DNA from 2 places in the Gluconobacter sp. R75690 genome. Region 2 is predicted to be linked to the other one. Evidence: predicted binding sites of a transcription regulator. Region 2 holds the regulator's gene; the other holds the start of a gene.
What was found. The regulator LexA, encoded in region 2, represses DNA repair genes until DNA is damaged. The targets are predictions, from matches to a motif close to TGTTCTANNTANGTTC.
Positions count from the first base shown of each region.

Region 1: uvrA (excinuclease ABC subunit UvrA) is a predicted target of LexA. The motif match lies at 3,975-3,990, and genes of this name have one in related genera.

Region 1 covers NZ_JABCQB010000002.1:301,215-308,920, reverse strand. Annotated here, with positions in the region: gene gyrA (DNA gyrase subunit A) at 1-1,910, shown strand, start outside; gene coaD (pantetheine-phosphate adenylyltransferase) at 1,891-2,421, shown strand; gene HKD27_RS03750 (peptidylprolyl isomerase) at 2,453-2,938, shown strand; gene ssb (single-stranded DNA-binding protein) at 3,381-3,959, opposite strand; gene uvrA (excinuclease ABC subunit UvrA) at 4,091-7,135, shown strand; gene HKD27_RS03735 (TrmH family RNA methyltransferase) at 7,286-7,706, shown strand, end outside.
Region 2 covers NZ_JABCQB010000014.1:42,025-49,730, reverse strand. Annotated here, with positions in the region: gene uvrC (excinuclease ABC subunit UvrC) at 1-1,354, shown strand, start outside; gene pgsA (CDP-diacylglycerol--glycerol-3-phosphate 3-phosphatidyltransferase) at 1,445-2,047, shown strand; gene HKD27_RS14325 (hypothetical protein) at 2,150-2,755, shown strand; gene lexA (transcriptional repressor LexA) at 2,804-3,520, opposite strand; gene rpmG (50S ribosomal protein L33) at 3,826-3,993, shown strand; gene HKD27_RS14310 (septum formation initiator family protein) at 4,078-4,407, opposite strand; gene eno (phosphopyruvate hydratase) at 4,549-5,829, opposite strand; gene HKD27_RS14300 (DUF3429 domain-containing protein) at 5,932-6,408, shown strand; gene kdsA (3-deoxy-8-phosphooctulonate synthase) at 6,405-7,229, opposite strand; gene HKD27_RS14290 (CTP synthase) at 7,226-7,706, opposite strand, start outside.

The DNA.
Region 1 (7,706 bases), on a different contig from region 2:
AGCTCAAGCGCGATGCAACCCCGGATGTGGTTCTGAACCAGCTCTACCGCTTCACGCAGCTTCAGACATCCTTCAGCGCCAACATGCTGGCGCTCGATGACGGCAAGCCGCGGACGATGGGGCTCAAGGACATCCTGGAAGCCTTCCTGCGCTTCCGCGAGGAAGTCATCCTGCGCCGCGCCCGCTTCGATCTGAACAAGGCCCGCGACCGCGGACATCTGCTGGTCGGTCTGGTTCTGGCCGTTGCCAATATCGACGAAGTCATCGCGCTGATCCGCGCCGCCCCGGACGCCGCCACGGCCCGTGAATCGCTGATGGCCCGCGAGTGGGACGCTTCGGAAGTCATCCCGCTGCTGGAACTGATCCATGACGAGGGCAATGTCATCATTGATGGCAAAGTCCGCCTTACAGAAGCCCAGGCCCGCGGCATCCTCGAACTGCGCCTGCAGCGCCTGACGGGTCTGGAACGCGAGAAGATCCAGGGCGAACTCGGAGAAGTCGCCCACAAAATCGGCGAGCTGCTCCAGATCATCGAAAGCCGTCCGCGCCGGATGGAAGTCATGCGCGAGGAGCTTCTGGCGGCCCGCGCGGAAGTTGCGACCCCGCGTGCAACGGAAATCTCCGATGCACTGGGTGATCAGACCGACGAAAGCCTGATCGAGCCGGGCCAGATGGTTGTCACCATCACACGTGACGGCTTCATCAAGCGCACCCCGCTTGAAATTTTCCGCTCCCAGAACCGTGGCGGCCGTGGCCGTACGGCGTCCGGGCGCCGGGGCGATGACGTAATCGTCCGCAGCTTCAACGCCCATACCCATCAGTGGGTGATGTTCTTCTCCTCGGGCGGCAAGGCCTACCGGATGAAGGTCTGGCATCTGCCGGAAGCCGCACCGACCGCCAAGGGCCGCGCGCTGGTCAACCTGCTGCCGGAACTGGGAACGGACTCCATCACGGCCGTCCTGCCGCTGCCGCAGGATGAGGAGCTGTGGGACGACCTGCACCTCGCTTTCGCCACGGCCAGCGGCAATGTGCGCCGGAACCGTCTGAGCGATTTCCGCAATATCCGCGCTTCCGGCCTGATCGCCATGAAACTGGATGAGGGGGATTCCCTCATCGGCGTGGCAACCTGCCGTGAAGGTCAGGACGTGTTCCTGGCGACAAAAAACGCGCGCTGCATCCGCTTCCAGATCACGGACGAGACCCTGCGTGTGTTCGCCGGCCGTGGCAGCACGGGCGTGCGCGGCATCCGTCTGGGCGAGGGCGATGCGGTCATCTCGCTGTGCATCCTCAATCACGTGGATGCCAGCGTCGAGGAACGCGCGGCTTATCTGCGCATGGCCAATGCCAAGCGCCGCGCCGAAAATGCCGCCCTGGACGATAGCGCCGAGGACGAAACCGTTTCCGGTGACGAGGAAACCGTCGAAATCGCGGGCGACCTGACGCAGGAGCGTTTCGAGGAGCTGGAGCAGCAGGAGGAAATCCTTCTGACCGTCACTGATGGCGGCTATGGCCGGCGCTCCTCGGCTTATGATTACCGTGTGTCAGGCCGTGGCGGTCAGGGCATCACCAACATGACCTTCTCCGCGAACCGTCGCGGCAAGGAAGTGGTGGGCACGCTGCCAACGCTGGACGGCACGGACGTCATGCTGGTTACGGATACGGGCCGCCTGATCCGCCTGCCGGTCTCGCAGGTCCGCGTCATGGCCCGTCAGGCCAGCGGTGTGACGCTGTTCCGCCTGAATGACAGCGAGACGGTCATCTGCGTGTTCCCGGTTCTGGAAGACGACACGGAAGAGGGTGATACCGACGAAGGCTCCGAAGCTGGTGCCAAGGTGATTGGCGAGGCAGGCGCCTCCGAAACCACTTCCGAAGCGCCCCCCGCTGGTGACGATGCTGCACCTGAGGCCTGACGTGCCGACCGATCCCCGTGTCGGGTTCTATCCCGGCACGTTCGATCCGGTCACGTTCGGGCATCTCGACATCATCCACAGGGCTTCGGCCCTGTTCGACCGGCTTCTGGTCGGCGTAGCGGTCAATGAAGGCAAGCAGCCGCTTCTGGATCTGGATGCGCGCCTTGCCGCTTTGCGGCATGAAGTGGACAAGCTGCCACACGGGGAGCGGATCGAGGTTATCGGCTTCGATACGCTGCTGGTCGATGCCGTCCGTCAGGCGGGGGCAGGCACAGTCGTGCGCGGGCTGCGATCCGGGGGCGATTTCGATTATGAGAGCCAGCTTTCCGGTGCACTGCGTCGTCTGGCTCCGGAAATCGAGACGGTCTTCCTGCTGTCTTCTGAAGAACATCGCAGCACGGCCAGCAGGATCGTGAAGGAAATCGCACGGCTGGGGGGCGATATTTCTCCCTTCGTCAGCGAAGATGTTGCACGTATCGTCTTGTCGAAACTGGGCCGAGGGCCGACATAAGAGCCTTCAATGATTTCTGGAAGGTTCCAAGATGTCCGATACTGCAGTGCCCGACGGCAACAAGCTGGTTTTCGAGCTCAAGACTGGCAAGGTCGTCATCGAGCTGCGCCCTGACTTGGCTCCGCTGGCATGCGAGCGCCTCAAGCGTCTGGCCAGCGAAGGCTTCTATAACGGCGTGGCGTTCCATCGCGTGATCGAAGGCTTCATGGCCCAGGGTGGCGATCCGACGGGAACCGGCACGAGCGGCAGCTCCTATCCGGACCTCAAGGCCGAATTCACGGACAAGGCCAAGTTCGAGCGCGGCACGGTGGGCATGGCCCGCACGATGGCCCCACACTCCGCCAACAGCCAGTTCTTCATCATGTTCGCCGACAGTCCGCATCTGAACGGTCAGTACACGATCGTCGGCAAGGTGATCGAAGGCATGGAATATGTGGATCAGCTCAAGCGCGGTTCGGGCGCAGGCGGCGTGGTCAAGGATCCCGACACTATCGTCAAGGCTTATGTCGAAGCCTGATTTTCGCTGAAACGCGGAATACTGCGAAAGCCGGTGCAGGAATGCACCGGCTTTTTTATGCCGTTTTCCAGAAATGCACATCATAAGCAGCGCTTATGAAAAGATAGGAACATAAGATTTCACTCTTCCTTTTCCCAATCGTAAGGTAGTCACGATCAGAAAAGGAAGAATAAAAATGATGATCAGGAAATCAGTTCTGGTATTCGACGCAGTGTTATTATCCTGCGCACTTACCCTGTCCGCCTGTTCAAACGGCACTGTCAGCGGAATGGACGGACGCAGCCAGTTTGCGAACGCCATTGCTGTCACGACTCCCGACCCGGCCAGTATTCCGGACCGCGCAATTTTCTAAGACTTTATCTACAGCACCCCAGAGAACGAAATCATGGCGGATGTCGGCTGACATCCACCATTTTTATTGGCCCATGTTTTCCTGACAGGATCAGAACGGGATTTCGTCGTCCAGATCGTTGTCCGGCGGGGCATCCCAGCCGCCATTGCTGCCACCCGAGCGGTTTCCACCACCCGCTGCACCACTGGCGCTTCCACGGGATCCTCCACCGAAACCGCCCGAGCCGCCCCGGCTTCCACCGCCAAAGCCGCCACCATTGCCGCCCCCGCCATAGCCGCCACCGTTGTCAAAACCGCCATCATCGCCACCACCGCCGCGATTGCTGTCGATCAACACCAGATCGCCACGGAACCGGTCGATCACAACTTCGGTCGTGTATTTTTCCTGACCGGACTGGTCGGTCCATTTGCGGGTGCGGAGTTCGCCCTCGATATAGACCTTGCGGCCCTTGCGCAGATACCGCTCGGCCACATCGGCCGTACGCTCGTTGAAGATCACCACGCGATGCCACTCGGTGCGCTCCTTGCGCTCCCCCGACTGCTTGTCGTTCCAGGTGTCGGACGTCGCAACGGTCAGATTGACGATCTTCGCCCCCGACTGCGTGTTGCGGACTTCCGGATCCTTGCCCAGATTTCCGACCAGAATCACCTTGTTGACGCTGCCTGCCATTCCCGTCCCAACCAATTTTCTCGAATTGTTCTTTTCATCCTATCCTAAACGCCCATCTATAATTGATCCAGCGTCCTTCTTGGGGCGTTTCAGCTTTCACAATCGCCTTTTCTCCATATTCCGGGGTCTCCGTGAGCTTTCCAGACAATCATTCGATCCGCGTCCGTGGGGCCCGCGCCCATAATCTCAAGAATATCGATGCCACGATCCCCCGTGATTCCCTGACGATCATCACGGGTCTCTCGGGCTCCGGAAAATCCTCCCTGGCTTTCGACACGATCTATGCCGAGGGCCAGCGGCGCTATGTGGAAAGCCTCTCCGCCTATGCCCGCCAGTTCCTCGAACTGATGGGCAAGCCGGATGTGGACTCCATCGAGGGCCTTTCTCCGGCCATCTCGATCGAGCAGAAAACCACATCCAAAAACCCCCGCTCGACCGTGGGGACGATCACGGAAATCCATGACTACATGCGCCTGCTCTGGGCGCGCGTGGGCATCCCCTATTCCCCTGCGACCGGCCTGCCGATCGAAGCCCAGACCGTCAGCCAGATGGTGGACCGCGTCATGGCCATGCCCGACGGCATGCGCCTGATGCTGCTCGCCCCCGTCGTCCGGGACCGCAAGGGCGACTGCAAACGCGAACTCGCCGAACTGACTCGCAAGGGCTTTACCCGCGTGAAGATCGACGGTGAGCTGTATGAAATCGCCGAAGCCCCGGAACTGAACCGCAAGACGCGCCACACGGTCGAGGTCGTGGTGGACCGGATCGTCGTCAAGGAAGGGATTGAATCCCGCCTGGCCGACAGCTTTGAGACCGCACTCGAACTCTCCGATGGTCTGGCTTACGCCGAGGAAGTCAAACGTGCAGGGGAAAAAGAAGCCCCGGCGCATGTCGTGTTCTCGTCCCGCTTCGCCTGCCCCGTGTCCGGCTTCACGATCGAGGAAATCGAGCCGCGCCTGTTCTCCTTCAACGCCCCGATGGGCGCCTGCCCGGTCTGTGACGGCATCGGCACCGAGACGCATTTCGACGCCGACCTGATCGTCCCGGATGACAGCCTGACACTGGCGGAAGGCGCGATTGCCCCCTGGAAGGGCGCAAGCACGGACTGGTACGACCAGACGCTCGCCGCCCTTGCCCGCCATTGCGGCGATGACATGAACACGCCTTGGAGCGAGCTTCAGCCCGCGACGCAGGACCTCATCATCAACGGTTCAAAAGAGCCGATCGACATTCCCTACAGCGATGGCGGGAAGGTCCATATCATCACCAAGCCGTTCGAAGGCGTGCTGAAGAACCTGCGCCGCCGCATGGCCCAGACGGACAGTATGTGGGTGCGCGAGGAGCTTTCCCGCTACCAGTCCGAAAAACCGTGCCATGCCTGCCATGGTGCGCGCCTCAAGCCCGAAGCCCTATGCGTGAAGGTCAAGGACCTGAACATCGCCGAAGCCTCGGACATGCCGATCCGCAAGGCGCTCGACTGGTTTTCCACCGTGGAAGCCACCCTTACGCCCCAGCGCGCCGAGATCGCCCGTCGCATCCTGCGCGAAATCACGGACCGTCTGCACTTCCTCGATGATGTCGGGCTGGACTACCTCACCCTGTCGCGCGGTTCCGCGACCCTGTCCGGCGGCGAAAGCCAGCGCATCCGTCTGGCATCGCAGATCGGTTCGGGCCTGACGGGCGTGCTGTATGTGCTGGATGAGCCCTCCATCGGCCTACATCAGCGCGACAACGAGCGCCTGCTCGGCACGCTCGACCGCCTCAAGCGCCTCGGCAACACTGTTATCGTCGTCGAACATGACGAGGACGCTATCCGTGCCGCCGATTATCTGATCGACATGGGACCGGGTGCGGGCAAGCTCGGCGGCGAGGTCATCGCCGTCGGCACCCCGGCCGAAGTCGCCAAAAACCCCAACAGCATCACCGGTGCCTATCTGTCAGGCCGCAAGGTCATTCCCGTCCCGACCGAACGCCGCAAGCCCAGCGGCATGCTCACTCTGCACGGCGCACGCGGGAACAACCTCAAGGACCTGACGGTCGATTTTCCGCTCGGCACCTTCATCGCCGTCACGGGCGTCTCGGGCGGCGGCAAATCCACGCTGGTCATCGACACGCTGTATAAGGCACTGTCCCGCCAGCTCATGAAATCGAGCCAGACGCCGCTTCCCTATGACCGTCTGGAAGGCGTGGACAATCTCGACAAGATCATCGAGATCGACCAGTCCCCGATCGGCCGCACGCCGCGTTCCAACCCCGCGACCTATACGGATCTATTCGCCCCGATCCGCGACTGGTTCGCCGAACTGCCCGAGTCCAAGGCGCGCGGCTACAAACCGGGGCGCTTCTCTTTCAACGTGAAGGGCGGGCGCTGCGAAGCCTGTCAGGGCGACGGCGTTCTCAAGATCGAGATGCACTTCCTGCCGGACGTGTACGTGACCTGCGACACCTGCAAGGGCGCGCGATACAACCGCGAAACGCTGGACGTGAAGTTCCGCGGCAAGTCCATCGCGGACGTGCTGTCCATGACTGTGGACGAGGCCCTGCCGTTCTTTCAGGCCGCCCCCAAGATCCGCGACCGTCTGGCCATCCTGCAACAGGTCGGACTGGGCTATGTCGCCCTCGGCCAGCAGGCCACCACGCTCTCGGGCGGTGAGGCCCAGCGCGTCAAGCTGTCGAAGGAACTCGCCAAGCGCGCCACCGGCCGCACGGTCTATATCCTCGACGAGCCCACGACCGGCCTGCACACGGAAGACGTCCGCAAACTGCTTGAAGTACTCCACACCCTCGTCGATCAGGGCAACACGGTTCTGGTGATCGAGCACAATCTGGAAGTCATCAAGACGGCCGACTGGCTGATCGATATCGGCCCGGAAGGCGGCGACGGCGGCGGTCAGGTCGTCGCAGCCGGAACGCCGGAAGACATCGCCGCGTGCAAGGCCAGCCATACCGGCCGCTTCCTGGCTCCGCTACTGGACGCACCGGGCGCAAGACAGCCGCGCAAGGTCACGGCCACCAAGATCACACAGGCCATGCTCGCCGCCAGCCTCCCGCCACCAAAAGCCGAACGCACAGCCGCAAAAAAGGCAAAGGCCGCCAAAGAGAAGGCAGCGGAAAAAGCTACTGAAAAGAAGCCCAGAGGCCGCCCCGCCGGGTCCCGCAACAAGACCAAAGCCTGAACCCGGTCGTGTCTTTCAAAGTACACTAAAAAGACGACAGATCATGATATATGGCCTTCCATTACTGGAGGACCATGCATCATGATCCGGACTTTGGACACCAACCGACATCGTCGCTAGATATGGTGCCCGTACGGTGAGGGCTTGAGTGTGACGATCGAACGCAAACAGACAGACAAATCACGCGCCCGAAAAAGGGCGGACGCGATACGAGACTTCCGCTGCAAAAACCTCATCGTTGTCATCGAAGACCCGGAAAACCCACGAAATATTGGAACTGTCATCCGGAACGTGAACGCTTTCGGCGCAGAAAAAGTGTACGTCATAGACCCTCGTGGGGTTCTCTCGGACGACTGGAATGAGTTACGCACCGAACCAAAACTCTCGAAGCTATCGGTTTCCGCCGTCAAATGGACATTCGTCAAGCGCTTTGACAGCACGGAAGAGTGCCTCGCACATTTGGAAAAAAACCACTTCGTCTCGATTGTCACGTCACCCCATCGGAAGGGCATGTCCAATGTATCGTTGGACGAAGGCGATTTTACCAAGCATGCCAAACTGGCAGTCTGGT
Region 2 (7,706 bases):
GATCAAGCGCTGCTCGGCCCCCTGTGTGGACCGGATCTCCAAGCCTGATTATGCCGAACTGGTCAGCGAGGCGCGCCAGTTCCTCTCCGGACACAGCACGGAACTGCAGCAGCGTCTGGTGGCCGAAATGGAGCAGGCCTCGCAGGAAATGAACTACGAGCGGGCCGCGTCGATCCGGGACAGGATCCGGGGTTTTGCCAGTATTCAGGGTTCGAGCACGATCAACCCGACCTCGATCAACGATGCGGATATCATGACCATCTGGCAGGAAGCCGGTCAGAGTTGCATCCAGGTCTTCTTCATTCGCGGCAGCCGGAATAATGGCAACCGGGCGTTCTACCCGGCCCACGCGGAAGAAGAGACCGCCGCAGACGTGCTGTCGGCGTTCATGATCCAGTTCTATGACAACAAGCCGCCGCCGCCTTCCATTCTCGTGAACTGCGAACTGCCGGAACTGAAGCTCGTCGAGGAAGCACTCAGCATCCGCCGGGGACAGAAGGTCGAGATCCTGAGACCTCAACGGGGCGAGAAGAAAGAAGTTGTCGAGCATGCCGCGCTGAATGCGCGTGAGGCGCTGGAGCGGAAGCTGGCGGAGAATACCGGGCAGCGCAAACTGCTCGAAGGTGTGGCGGAAGTCTTTGGCCTGCCTGAAATCCCCCAGCGGATCGAGACCTATGACAACTCGCACATCATGGGGCAGGCGCCTTATGGCGTGATGGTCGTGGGCGGCCCGGAAGGGTTCAACAAGCGCGCCTATCGCAAATACGCCATCAAGGGGCCTGTCACGCCAGGCGATGATTTCGGCATGATGAGGGAGGTCATGGAACGGCGTTTCGGACATCGCCCTGAAAACGGAGGGCGCCCGGAAGACTGGCCGGATCTGCTGCTGATTGATGGCGGCCTCGGACAGTTCAACGCGGTACGGGCCGTTCTGGCTGATCTGGGCGTGACAGGTATCCCGATCGTCGCCATCGCCAAGGGACCGGATCGTGATGCAGGGCGGGAGTGGTTCTTCACGGAAACGAAGCCGCCATTCCAGCTCCCACCGCGGGATCCGGTCCTGTATTACCTGCAGCGGCTGCGTGACGAAGCGCACAGATTCGCCATCACGACCCATCGGGCAGGGCGCTCCAAAGGACTGCGCAGTTCGGAGCTGGATCACGTTCCGGGAATCGGAGCGGCGCGGAAAAAAGCCCTGCTCAACCATTTCGGCTCGGCAAAATCCGTCAGGCAGGCGAGCCTTGAGGAACTTGAGAATGCGCCGGGGATCAGCTCGAGTACGGCAACCGCCATCTACGGGCATTTTCATCCGGAATGGGTCCAGAAGACATCGGCCGATAATCGCAGCCATTAGGCCACACGTCGGAATTTACACGAAAAATACATCTTTTACGGGCATATTGGCGCATACCGGAGAGATGGAAACTGTTCTAGACTGACTGCGATGCTGACAGATCTGCCAAACATCCTGACACTGCTGCGTATCGCGTCCATTCCTGTACTGGTCGTGCTGCTCTCCGTGCATTCGCCGACCGCGAACGTGATTGCGTGCGCGGTCTATACTGCCGCGTGCATCACGGACTATCTGGACGGGGCGCTGGCCCGCCGCTGGCACCAGCTTTCGGAGCTGGGCCGGATGATGGATCCGATTGCGGACAAACTGCTAGTGGGGTCGCTTCTGCTGGCTCTGGCGGGGCTGACACACCTCCCGGTTTTCTCGCTTTATGCGGGGATCATCATCATGGTCCGGGAAATCCTGGTCAGTGGCCTTCGGGAATACATGGCCTCGCAGCGGGAAACGCTGCCCTCCACCCGCCTGGCGAAATGGAAAACCGGAATCCAGATGGTGGCGATCGGGTTTCTGATCGGTGGGGACGGGGCGGCAGGAATGCTGGGTCTTTCCTTCCTGCCTGCCAGCCTGATCGGCGGAATTCTTCTCTGGTTCTCGGTCATTCCGACCGTCATCAGCGGCTGGGGTTATCTGACTGCCGGGCTCACCCGCATCATGGCGGGACAATCCCGCAAGTCATCCAAGATCAGCTTCTGACACCAGTCTCTGGTAGAATTATGGATGTCTTTGACTGTCTTCATCTGGCGCTCCGTTACAAGGACCGCTAAAGGTCATTTATTGACCTTGTGGGAGTAAGAAATGCGGAAGGCCGCTCTGCTGGCACTACCTCTCGCTCTGAGCGGCTGTTCAGGCATGGGCAAGTATATCCGTGACACCATGGTGTGGACGGCGCTCGACAACCCCAATGGTCCACACGGCGACAGTGAGAATATTCACCGTGCCCGTGGCGAGAAATACGCTGAAACCCCGATTTTCCCTGAAGGCGGCAATATCTGGCCTGGTGCCCCACAGCCCCTTCCGACCCTCAAGGACGTCGAAAACCCCGACAGCACGTTCAGTCATGCCCTCGGAGACCCGGCAACCTATTTCGGCGGCGCAGCTCTCGACGAGAATTTCATGGGCGGCATTGGCAGCAAGGGCGCTCTGGGCGCTTCCGGCCAGCAGCTCATGCAGGGGCAGAGCATGTCGGTCGGCGAAAGCGCCGACACCCATCAGGGTGTGAGCCGGGACCGCAGCCATGTCATTCCGACACTGCCATCCTCGGTCCCCGATAGCGCTACCCGTTTCCTGAACAAGAATCCAAGCAAGACCATCGTCATTCCGAATGGTGACGGCACGAGCACGCTGATTGCGCCGGATGGCAGCGTGAAAGTCGTACGCGGCACCCCCGCTGCGCCGCAATAACAGGGTTACTGCTGACGGCTCCTGAAGCCGTCAGCAGTAACCCTGGTTTCAGTACTGCCGGAAAAGCGCGACCAGACGGCCCTGAATATGGACGCGCTCCGCCGGGAAGATGCGGGTTTCGTAGTCCCTGTTGGCCGCTTCCAGCGCAATCATCGATCCGCGACGACGCAGCTTCTTGAGCGTCACTTCCTGCTCGTCGATCAGGGCCACGATGATCTGTCCGTTTTCCGCAGTTTCGCGTCGCCGGATGATGGCGATATCGCCATCCAGAATGCCCGCTTCGATCATCGAATCACCCGCAACCGTCAGGGCATAATGCTCGCCGGTACCCAGAAGCGAGACCGGCACGTCAATCCGGTCGCTGTCATCCTGCATGGCCTCGATCGGAAGACCGGCTGCAATACGTCCATAGAGCGGGATGCTGACAGTCTGGCGGTCATTGGCGACACTGGCTTCCGAGAACGCCCCCTCAAGGCCTGTCTGCCCCTGATTGAGAACGGCGGGGACGAACGCGGTACCCGTGCCCGTAGCGGCCGGTGCCTCGGTTCCCATGTGTGGCAGACGCAGCACTTCGAGTGCACGGGCACGATGATGGTGACGACGCAGAAAGCCGCGTTCTTCCAGAGCAGAAATCAGCCGATGGATGCCAGACTTTGAGCGAAGCTCAAGAGCATCCTTCATTTCATCGAAAGAAGGGGAATAGCCCGTCCGGCGAAGATGGTCGTCGATATATAGCAAAAGCTGGTGCTGCTTGCGGGTCAGCATACAGGCGCTCCCATGCGCCTCGGCGGAGGCAGGTCGGAAAACAAGGTGCAGAATGAAAGCCATCCCGCATTTGTTCCTTATAGGTTCCTGTCTGTTGCCTCACAAGCGAAAGAGAGGGGCTCACACGGTGGCCTGATAAGATTCCCTCGGGCTGAAAGTCCCTGAAAGCGCAGGAAAACCCCGAAATTGTACGTCAGGGCCTTGACCTGCGGACCACAAATCAGCATGGTGCGCCCAATCTAGAGATCAACATGCTGCATCGACACCTTCGAGCGGCATCAGTATGGCGAAAGCCCGAGGGTATCATGGGAAAGAGCAACGTTATTCAGATCCGGCTCGTTTCGTCCGCCGAAACCGGCTACTTCTACGTCACGAAGAAGAATGCCCGTTCCGCTACGGGAAAGATGGAAGTGCGCAAGTACGATCCGGTTGCACGCAAGCACGTCGTGTTCCGCGAAGCCAAGATCAAGTAAGACTGTTTCGACAGTCTTCATGAAAAAAGCGGCCTTCGGGCCGCTTTTTTTTGTGTCTGCAGAACCGGATTTCCTGACCGCTGCTCAGAACAGCTTGTCGTGAGGACCGTAGGGGACAACCAGATCACCGCTGCGGGTCAGGTTCATCGTGGCACGGGCACGCTCGTCCAGCATATCGGCGTCCAGCGCCTTTTCCTTGAGTGCAACGACACGCCGACGCCAGACATTCTGTTCGTCATCGGCATCCTGCCTGGCCTGAAGGGCATCCTTCTGAAGCTGCATCTGTTCCTGATAGGCATGAATACCATGAGCGCCATGAAGGGCGTTCCATCCGAAATAGGCCGTCAGGGACAGAAAGAAAGCGGGGGGAGCAACGGCGCGGACACCACGCTTGATGAGCCGGATCAGTGTCACGTCGTGAAAACTCCGTTCTGAGGGACTACTTCAGTTTATATCAGTCAATCGTGACCAGACAATGAATGATGCGGGGATCTTTCATGTCCGGACCTGAAAAAACGGCCCCATTCCCGAAGGACATGAGGCCGTTGTGCAATCTCAGGAGTTCTTGAGAATGCTGCGGCCAGCATAGCGCGCGGCACTGCCGAGCTGCTGCTCGATACGGATCAGCTGATTGTACTTCGCCGTGCGGTCAGAGCGGGAGAGGGAGCCCGTCTTGATCTGTCCACAGTTCGTGGCGACGGCGAGATCGGCAATCACGGAATCTTCCGTTTCACCGGAACGATGGCTCATGACGCAGGCATAGCCAGCCTTGTGAGCGGTTTCGACAGCTTCGAGCGTCTCGGTCAGCGTGCCGATCTGGTTAACCTTCACGAGCAGGGCATTACCCGTGCCAGCCTTGATGCCACGGCGCAGACGCTCGGGGTTGGTCACGAACAGGTCGTCGCCAACAAGCTGAAGCTTCTTGCCCAGACGGGTCGTAAGCTCTGCCCAGCCTTCCCAGTCGTCTTCCGCCAGACCGTCCTCGATGGAGACGATCGGGTAACGGTTGGCCAGATCCTCAAGGTAAGAAATCATGCCCGAGGCATCGAATTCCTTACCTTCACCCTTCAGGTTATAGCGGCCATCCGCATAGAATTCGGTGGCTGCGCAATCGAGTGCGAAGGTCACATCCTCACCCAGCTTGTAGCCCGCAGCCTCAACGGATTTTGCAATAAATCCAAGAGCTTCGTCAGCAGACTTCAGGTTCGGTGCGAAGCCGCCCTCATCGCCGACATTGGTGTTGTACCCGGCTTCGGACAGACCTTTCTTCAGGCGCGCAAAGATTTCCGAGCCCATACGAATGGCATCCGCGACCGTCGGAGCACCGACTGGCTGGATCATGAATTCCTGGATGTCGATCGGATTGTCAGCATGCTCGCCGCCATTGACGATGTTCATCATCGGCACGGGCAGGAGATGGGCATAGGCGCCACCGACATAGCGGTACAGCGGCAGTTCCAGTTCCTCGGCCGTGGCCTTGGCGACTGCAAGGGAAACGCCCAGGATGGCATTTGCACCCAGACGGGATTTGTTAGGGGTCCCGTCCAGATCGATCATCGCGTTGTCGATGGCGATCTGATCTTCCGATTCGGCGCCCTGGAGCACTTCGAGGATGTCGTTTTCAACGTGGCTGCAGGCCTTCAGGACGCCCTTGCCGCCGTAGCGGGACTTGTCACCATCGCGCAGCTCCACGGCTTCATGCGCGCCTGTGGAGGCGCCAGACGGGACAGCAGCGCGGCCGCGGGCACCGGAGGACAGTTCGACCTCGACCTCGACGGTGGGATTGCCGCGGCTGTCCAGGATTTCGCGGGAGGTGATATCAACGATGGCGCTCAATGGAAGCTCTCCTGGAGATGCGTGAACCGGGTTGGCTCGTGACCGTTCGGAATGGAACAGGTATTTCAAGTCTCAAAATCACGCCGTGAGGTCAACGACGACATGCGCCTTCCTTTTCCCGTTTTCGTGCTTGGCATTGCCGGACTGATCCCCTTCATGACGCTTGGCGGGTGGATCTTTCTGGCCGGACTGTTCGCGCCGCTGCCACATCTGAAGATCATTCTGCTGGCGTACGGGGCCTGCATCCTGTCATTTCTGGGGGCCGTGCACTGGGGACTGGCCATGGAGCGGCCGGACATCATCACGGTTGGCGGGACATCGGAGCGGGACCGTCAGCGTCTCGTGCTGGGCGTCTGCCCTGCGCTGTGGGCATGGCTGTCGCTATGCGTGGGTATGCTGGGGCATGTCCGCGCCGGTTTCGGGCTGGAAATCATCGGCTTTGTCGGGACGTTCCTCGTGGAACGGGAAGCCTGGAGGAAAGGCGCTCTTCCCCCAGGCTATCTGCCGCTTCGCACAGGGCTGACGGCTATTGCGGTGCTGAGCCTGTTTCTGGCGGCTCTGGCGCCGTCGGGCACTTAGACCAGAAAGGACTTCGCGAGCGCGTCGAAGGCTTTCAGACGCATCAGCAGGCCGCGCATTTCACTAAGCGGCACCATGGTCGGCCCATCGCTCGGTGCGTGATCCGGATCCTGATGTGTTTCAATGAAAACAGCAGCTACGCCGATGGACAGGGCAGCGCGGGCCAGAGGCTCAACGAACTCGCGCTGACCGCCTGTTGAGGCCCCAAGACCACCCGGTTGCTGCACGGAATGGGTGGCGTCGAACACGACAGGATAACCCGTCTGCGCCATGATCGGCAGTCCACGCATGTCGCTCACAAGCGTGTTGTAACCGAAGCTCGTACCGCGGTCGCAGAGCATGATACGTTCATTGCCCGTGGATGCGATCTTCGCCGCGACATTTGCCATGTCCCACGGCGCGAGGAACTGGCCCTTCTTGATGTTGATGGCGCGACCGGTTTTGCCCGCCGCCAGCAACAGGTCCGTCTGGCGGCAAAGGAAGGCCGGGATCTGAAGAACATCCACGGCCTGGGCAGCAGGCGCGCACTGCTCGGCAGTATGTACATCCGTCAGGACGGGGACGCCGAATCGCTCCCGGATGCTGGCGAGAATATCCAGACCCGCATCCATACCTACGCCACGCGCAGCGTTGACCGAACTGCGGTTCGCCTTGTCGAAGCTGCTTTTGTAGATCAGGCCGATTCCCAGCTCACGGCACAGGCTGGAAATGGAGTCGGCCATTTCCGTTGCATGCTCGCGGGATTCGATCTGGCAGGGACCAGCGATCAGCGTGAAAGGCTGATCCTGGCCGACCGTGAGGTCTCCGATCCGGAAGCTCACTTGCCGTGAGCCTCCTTGACGGCCGCGGCGATAAAGCCTGCGAACAGCGGATGCGGGTCGAAAGGCTTGGAGAGCAGTTCCGGATGGTACTGCACGGCCACGAACCAGGCGTGATCCGGATATTCAATCACTTCCGGCAGCACTCCATCAGGCGACAGGCCAGAGAACCGCAGACCGGTCTTTTCAAGGCGGTCCTTGTAGTGCGCGTTGACCTCCCAGCGGTGACGATGGCGCTCGCGGATTTCCGTGCGGCCGTAGATTTCCGCCACGCGGGAGCCAGGAAGCAGCTTGGCCGGGTAGGCACCCAGACGCATCGTCCCACCCAGATCGCCACCTTCGCGACGGCGGAGCATTTCGCTGCCCCGAGCCCATTCGGTCATCAGGCCGACCAGAGGCTCATCCGTCGGGCCGAACTCGGTCGAGGATGCCTTGGGCAGACCCGCCAGCGAACGGGCACATTCGATCACGGCCATCTGC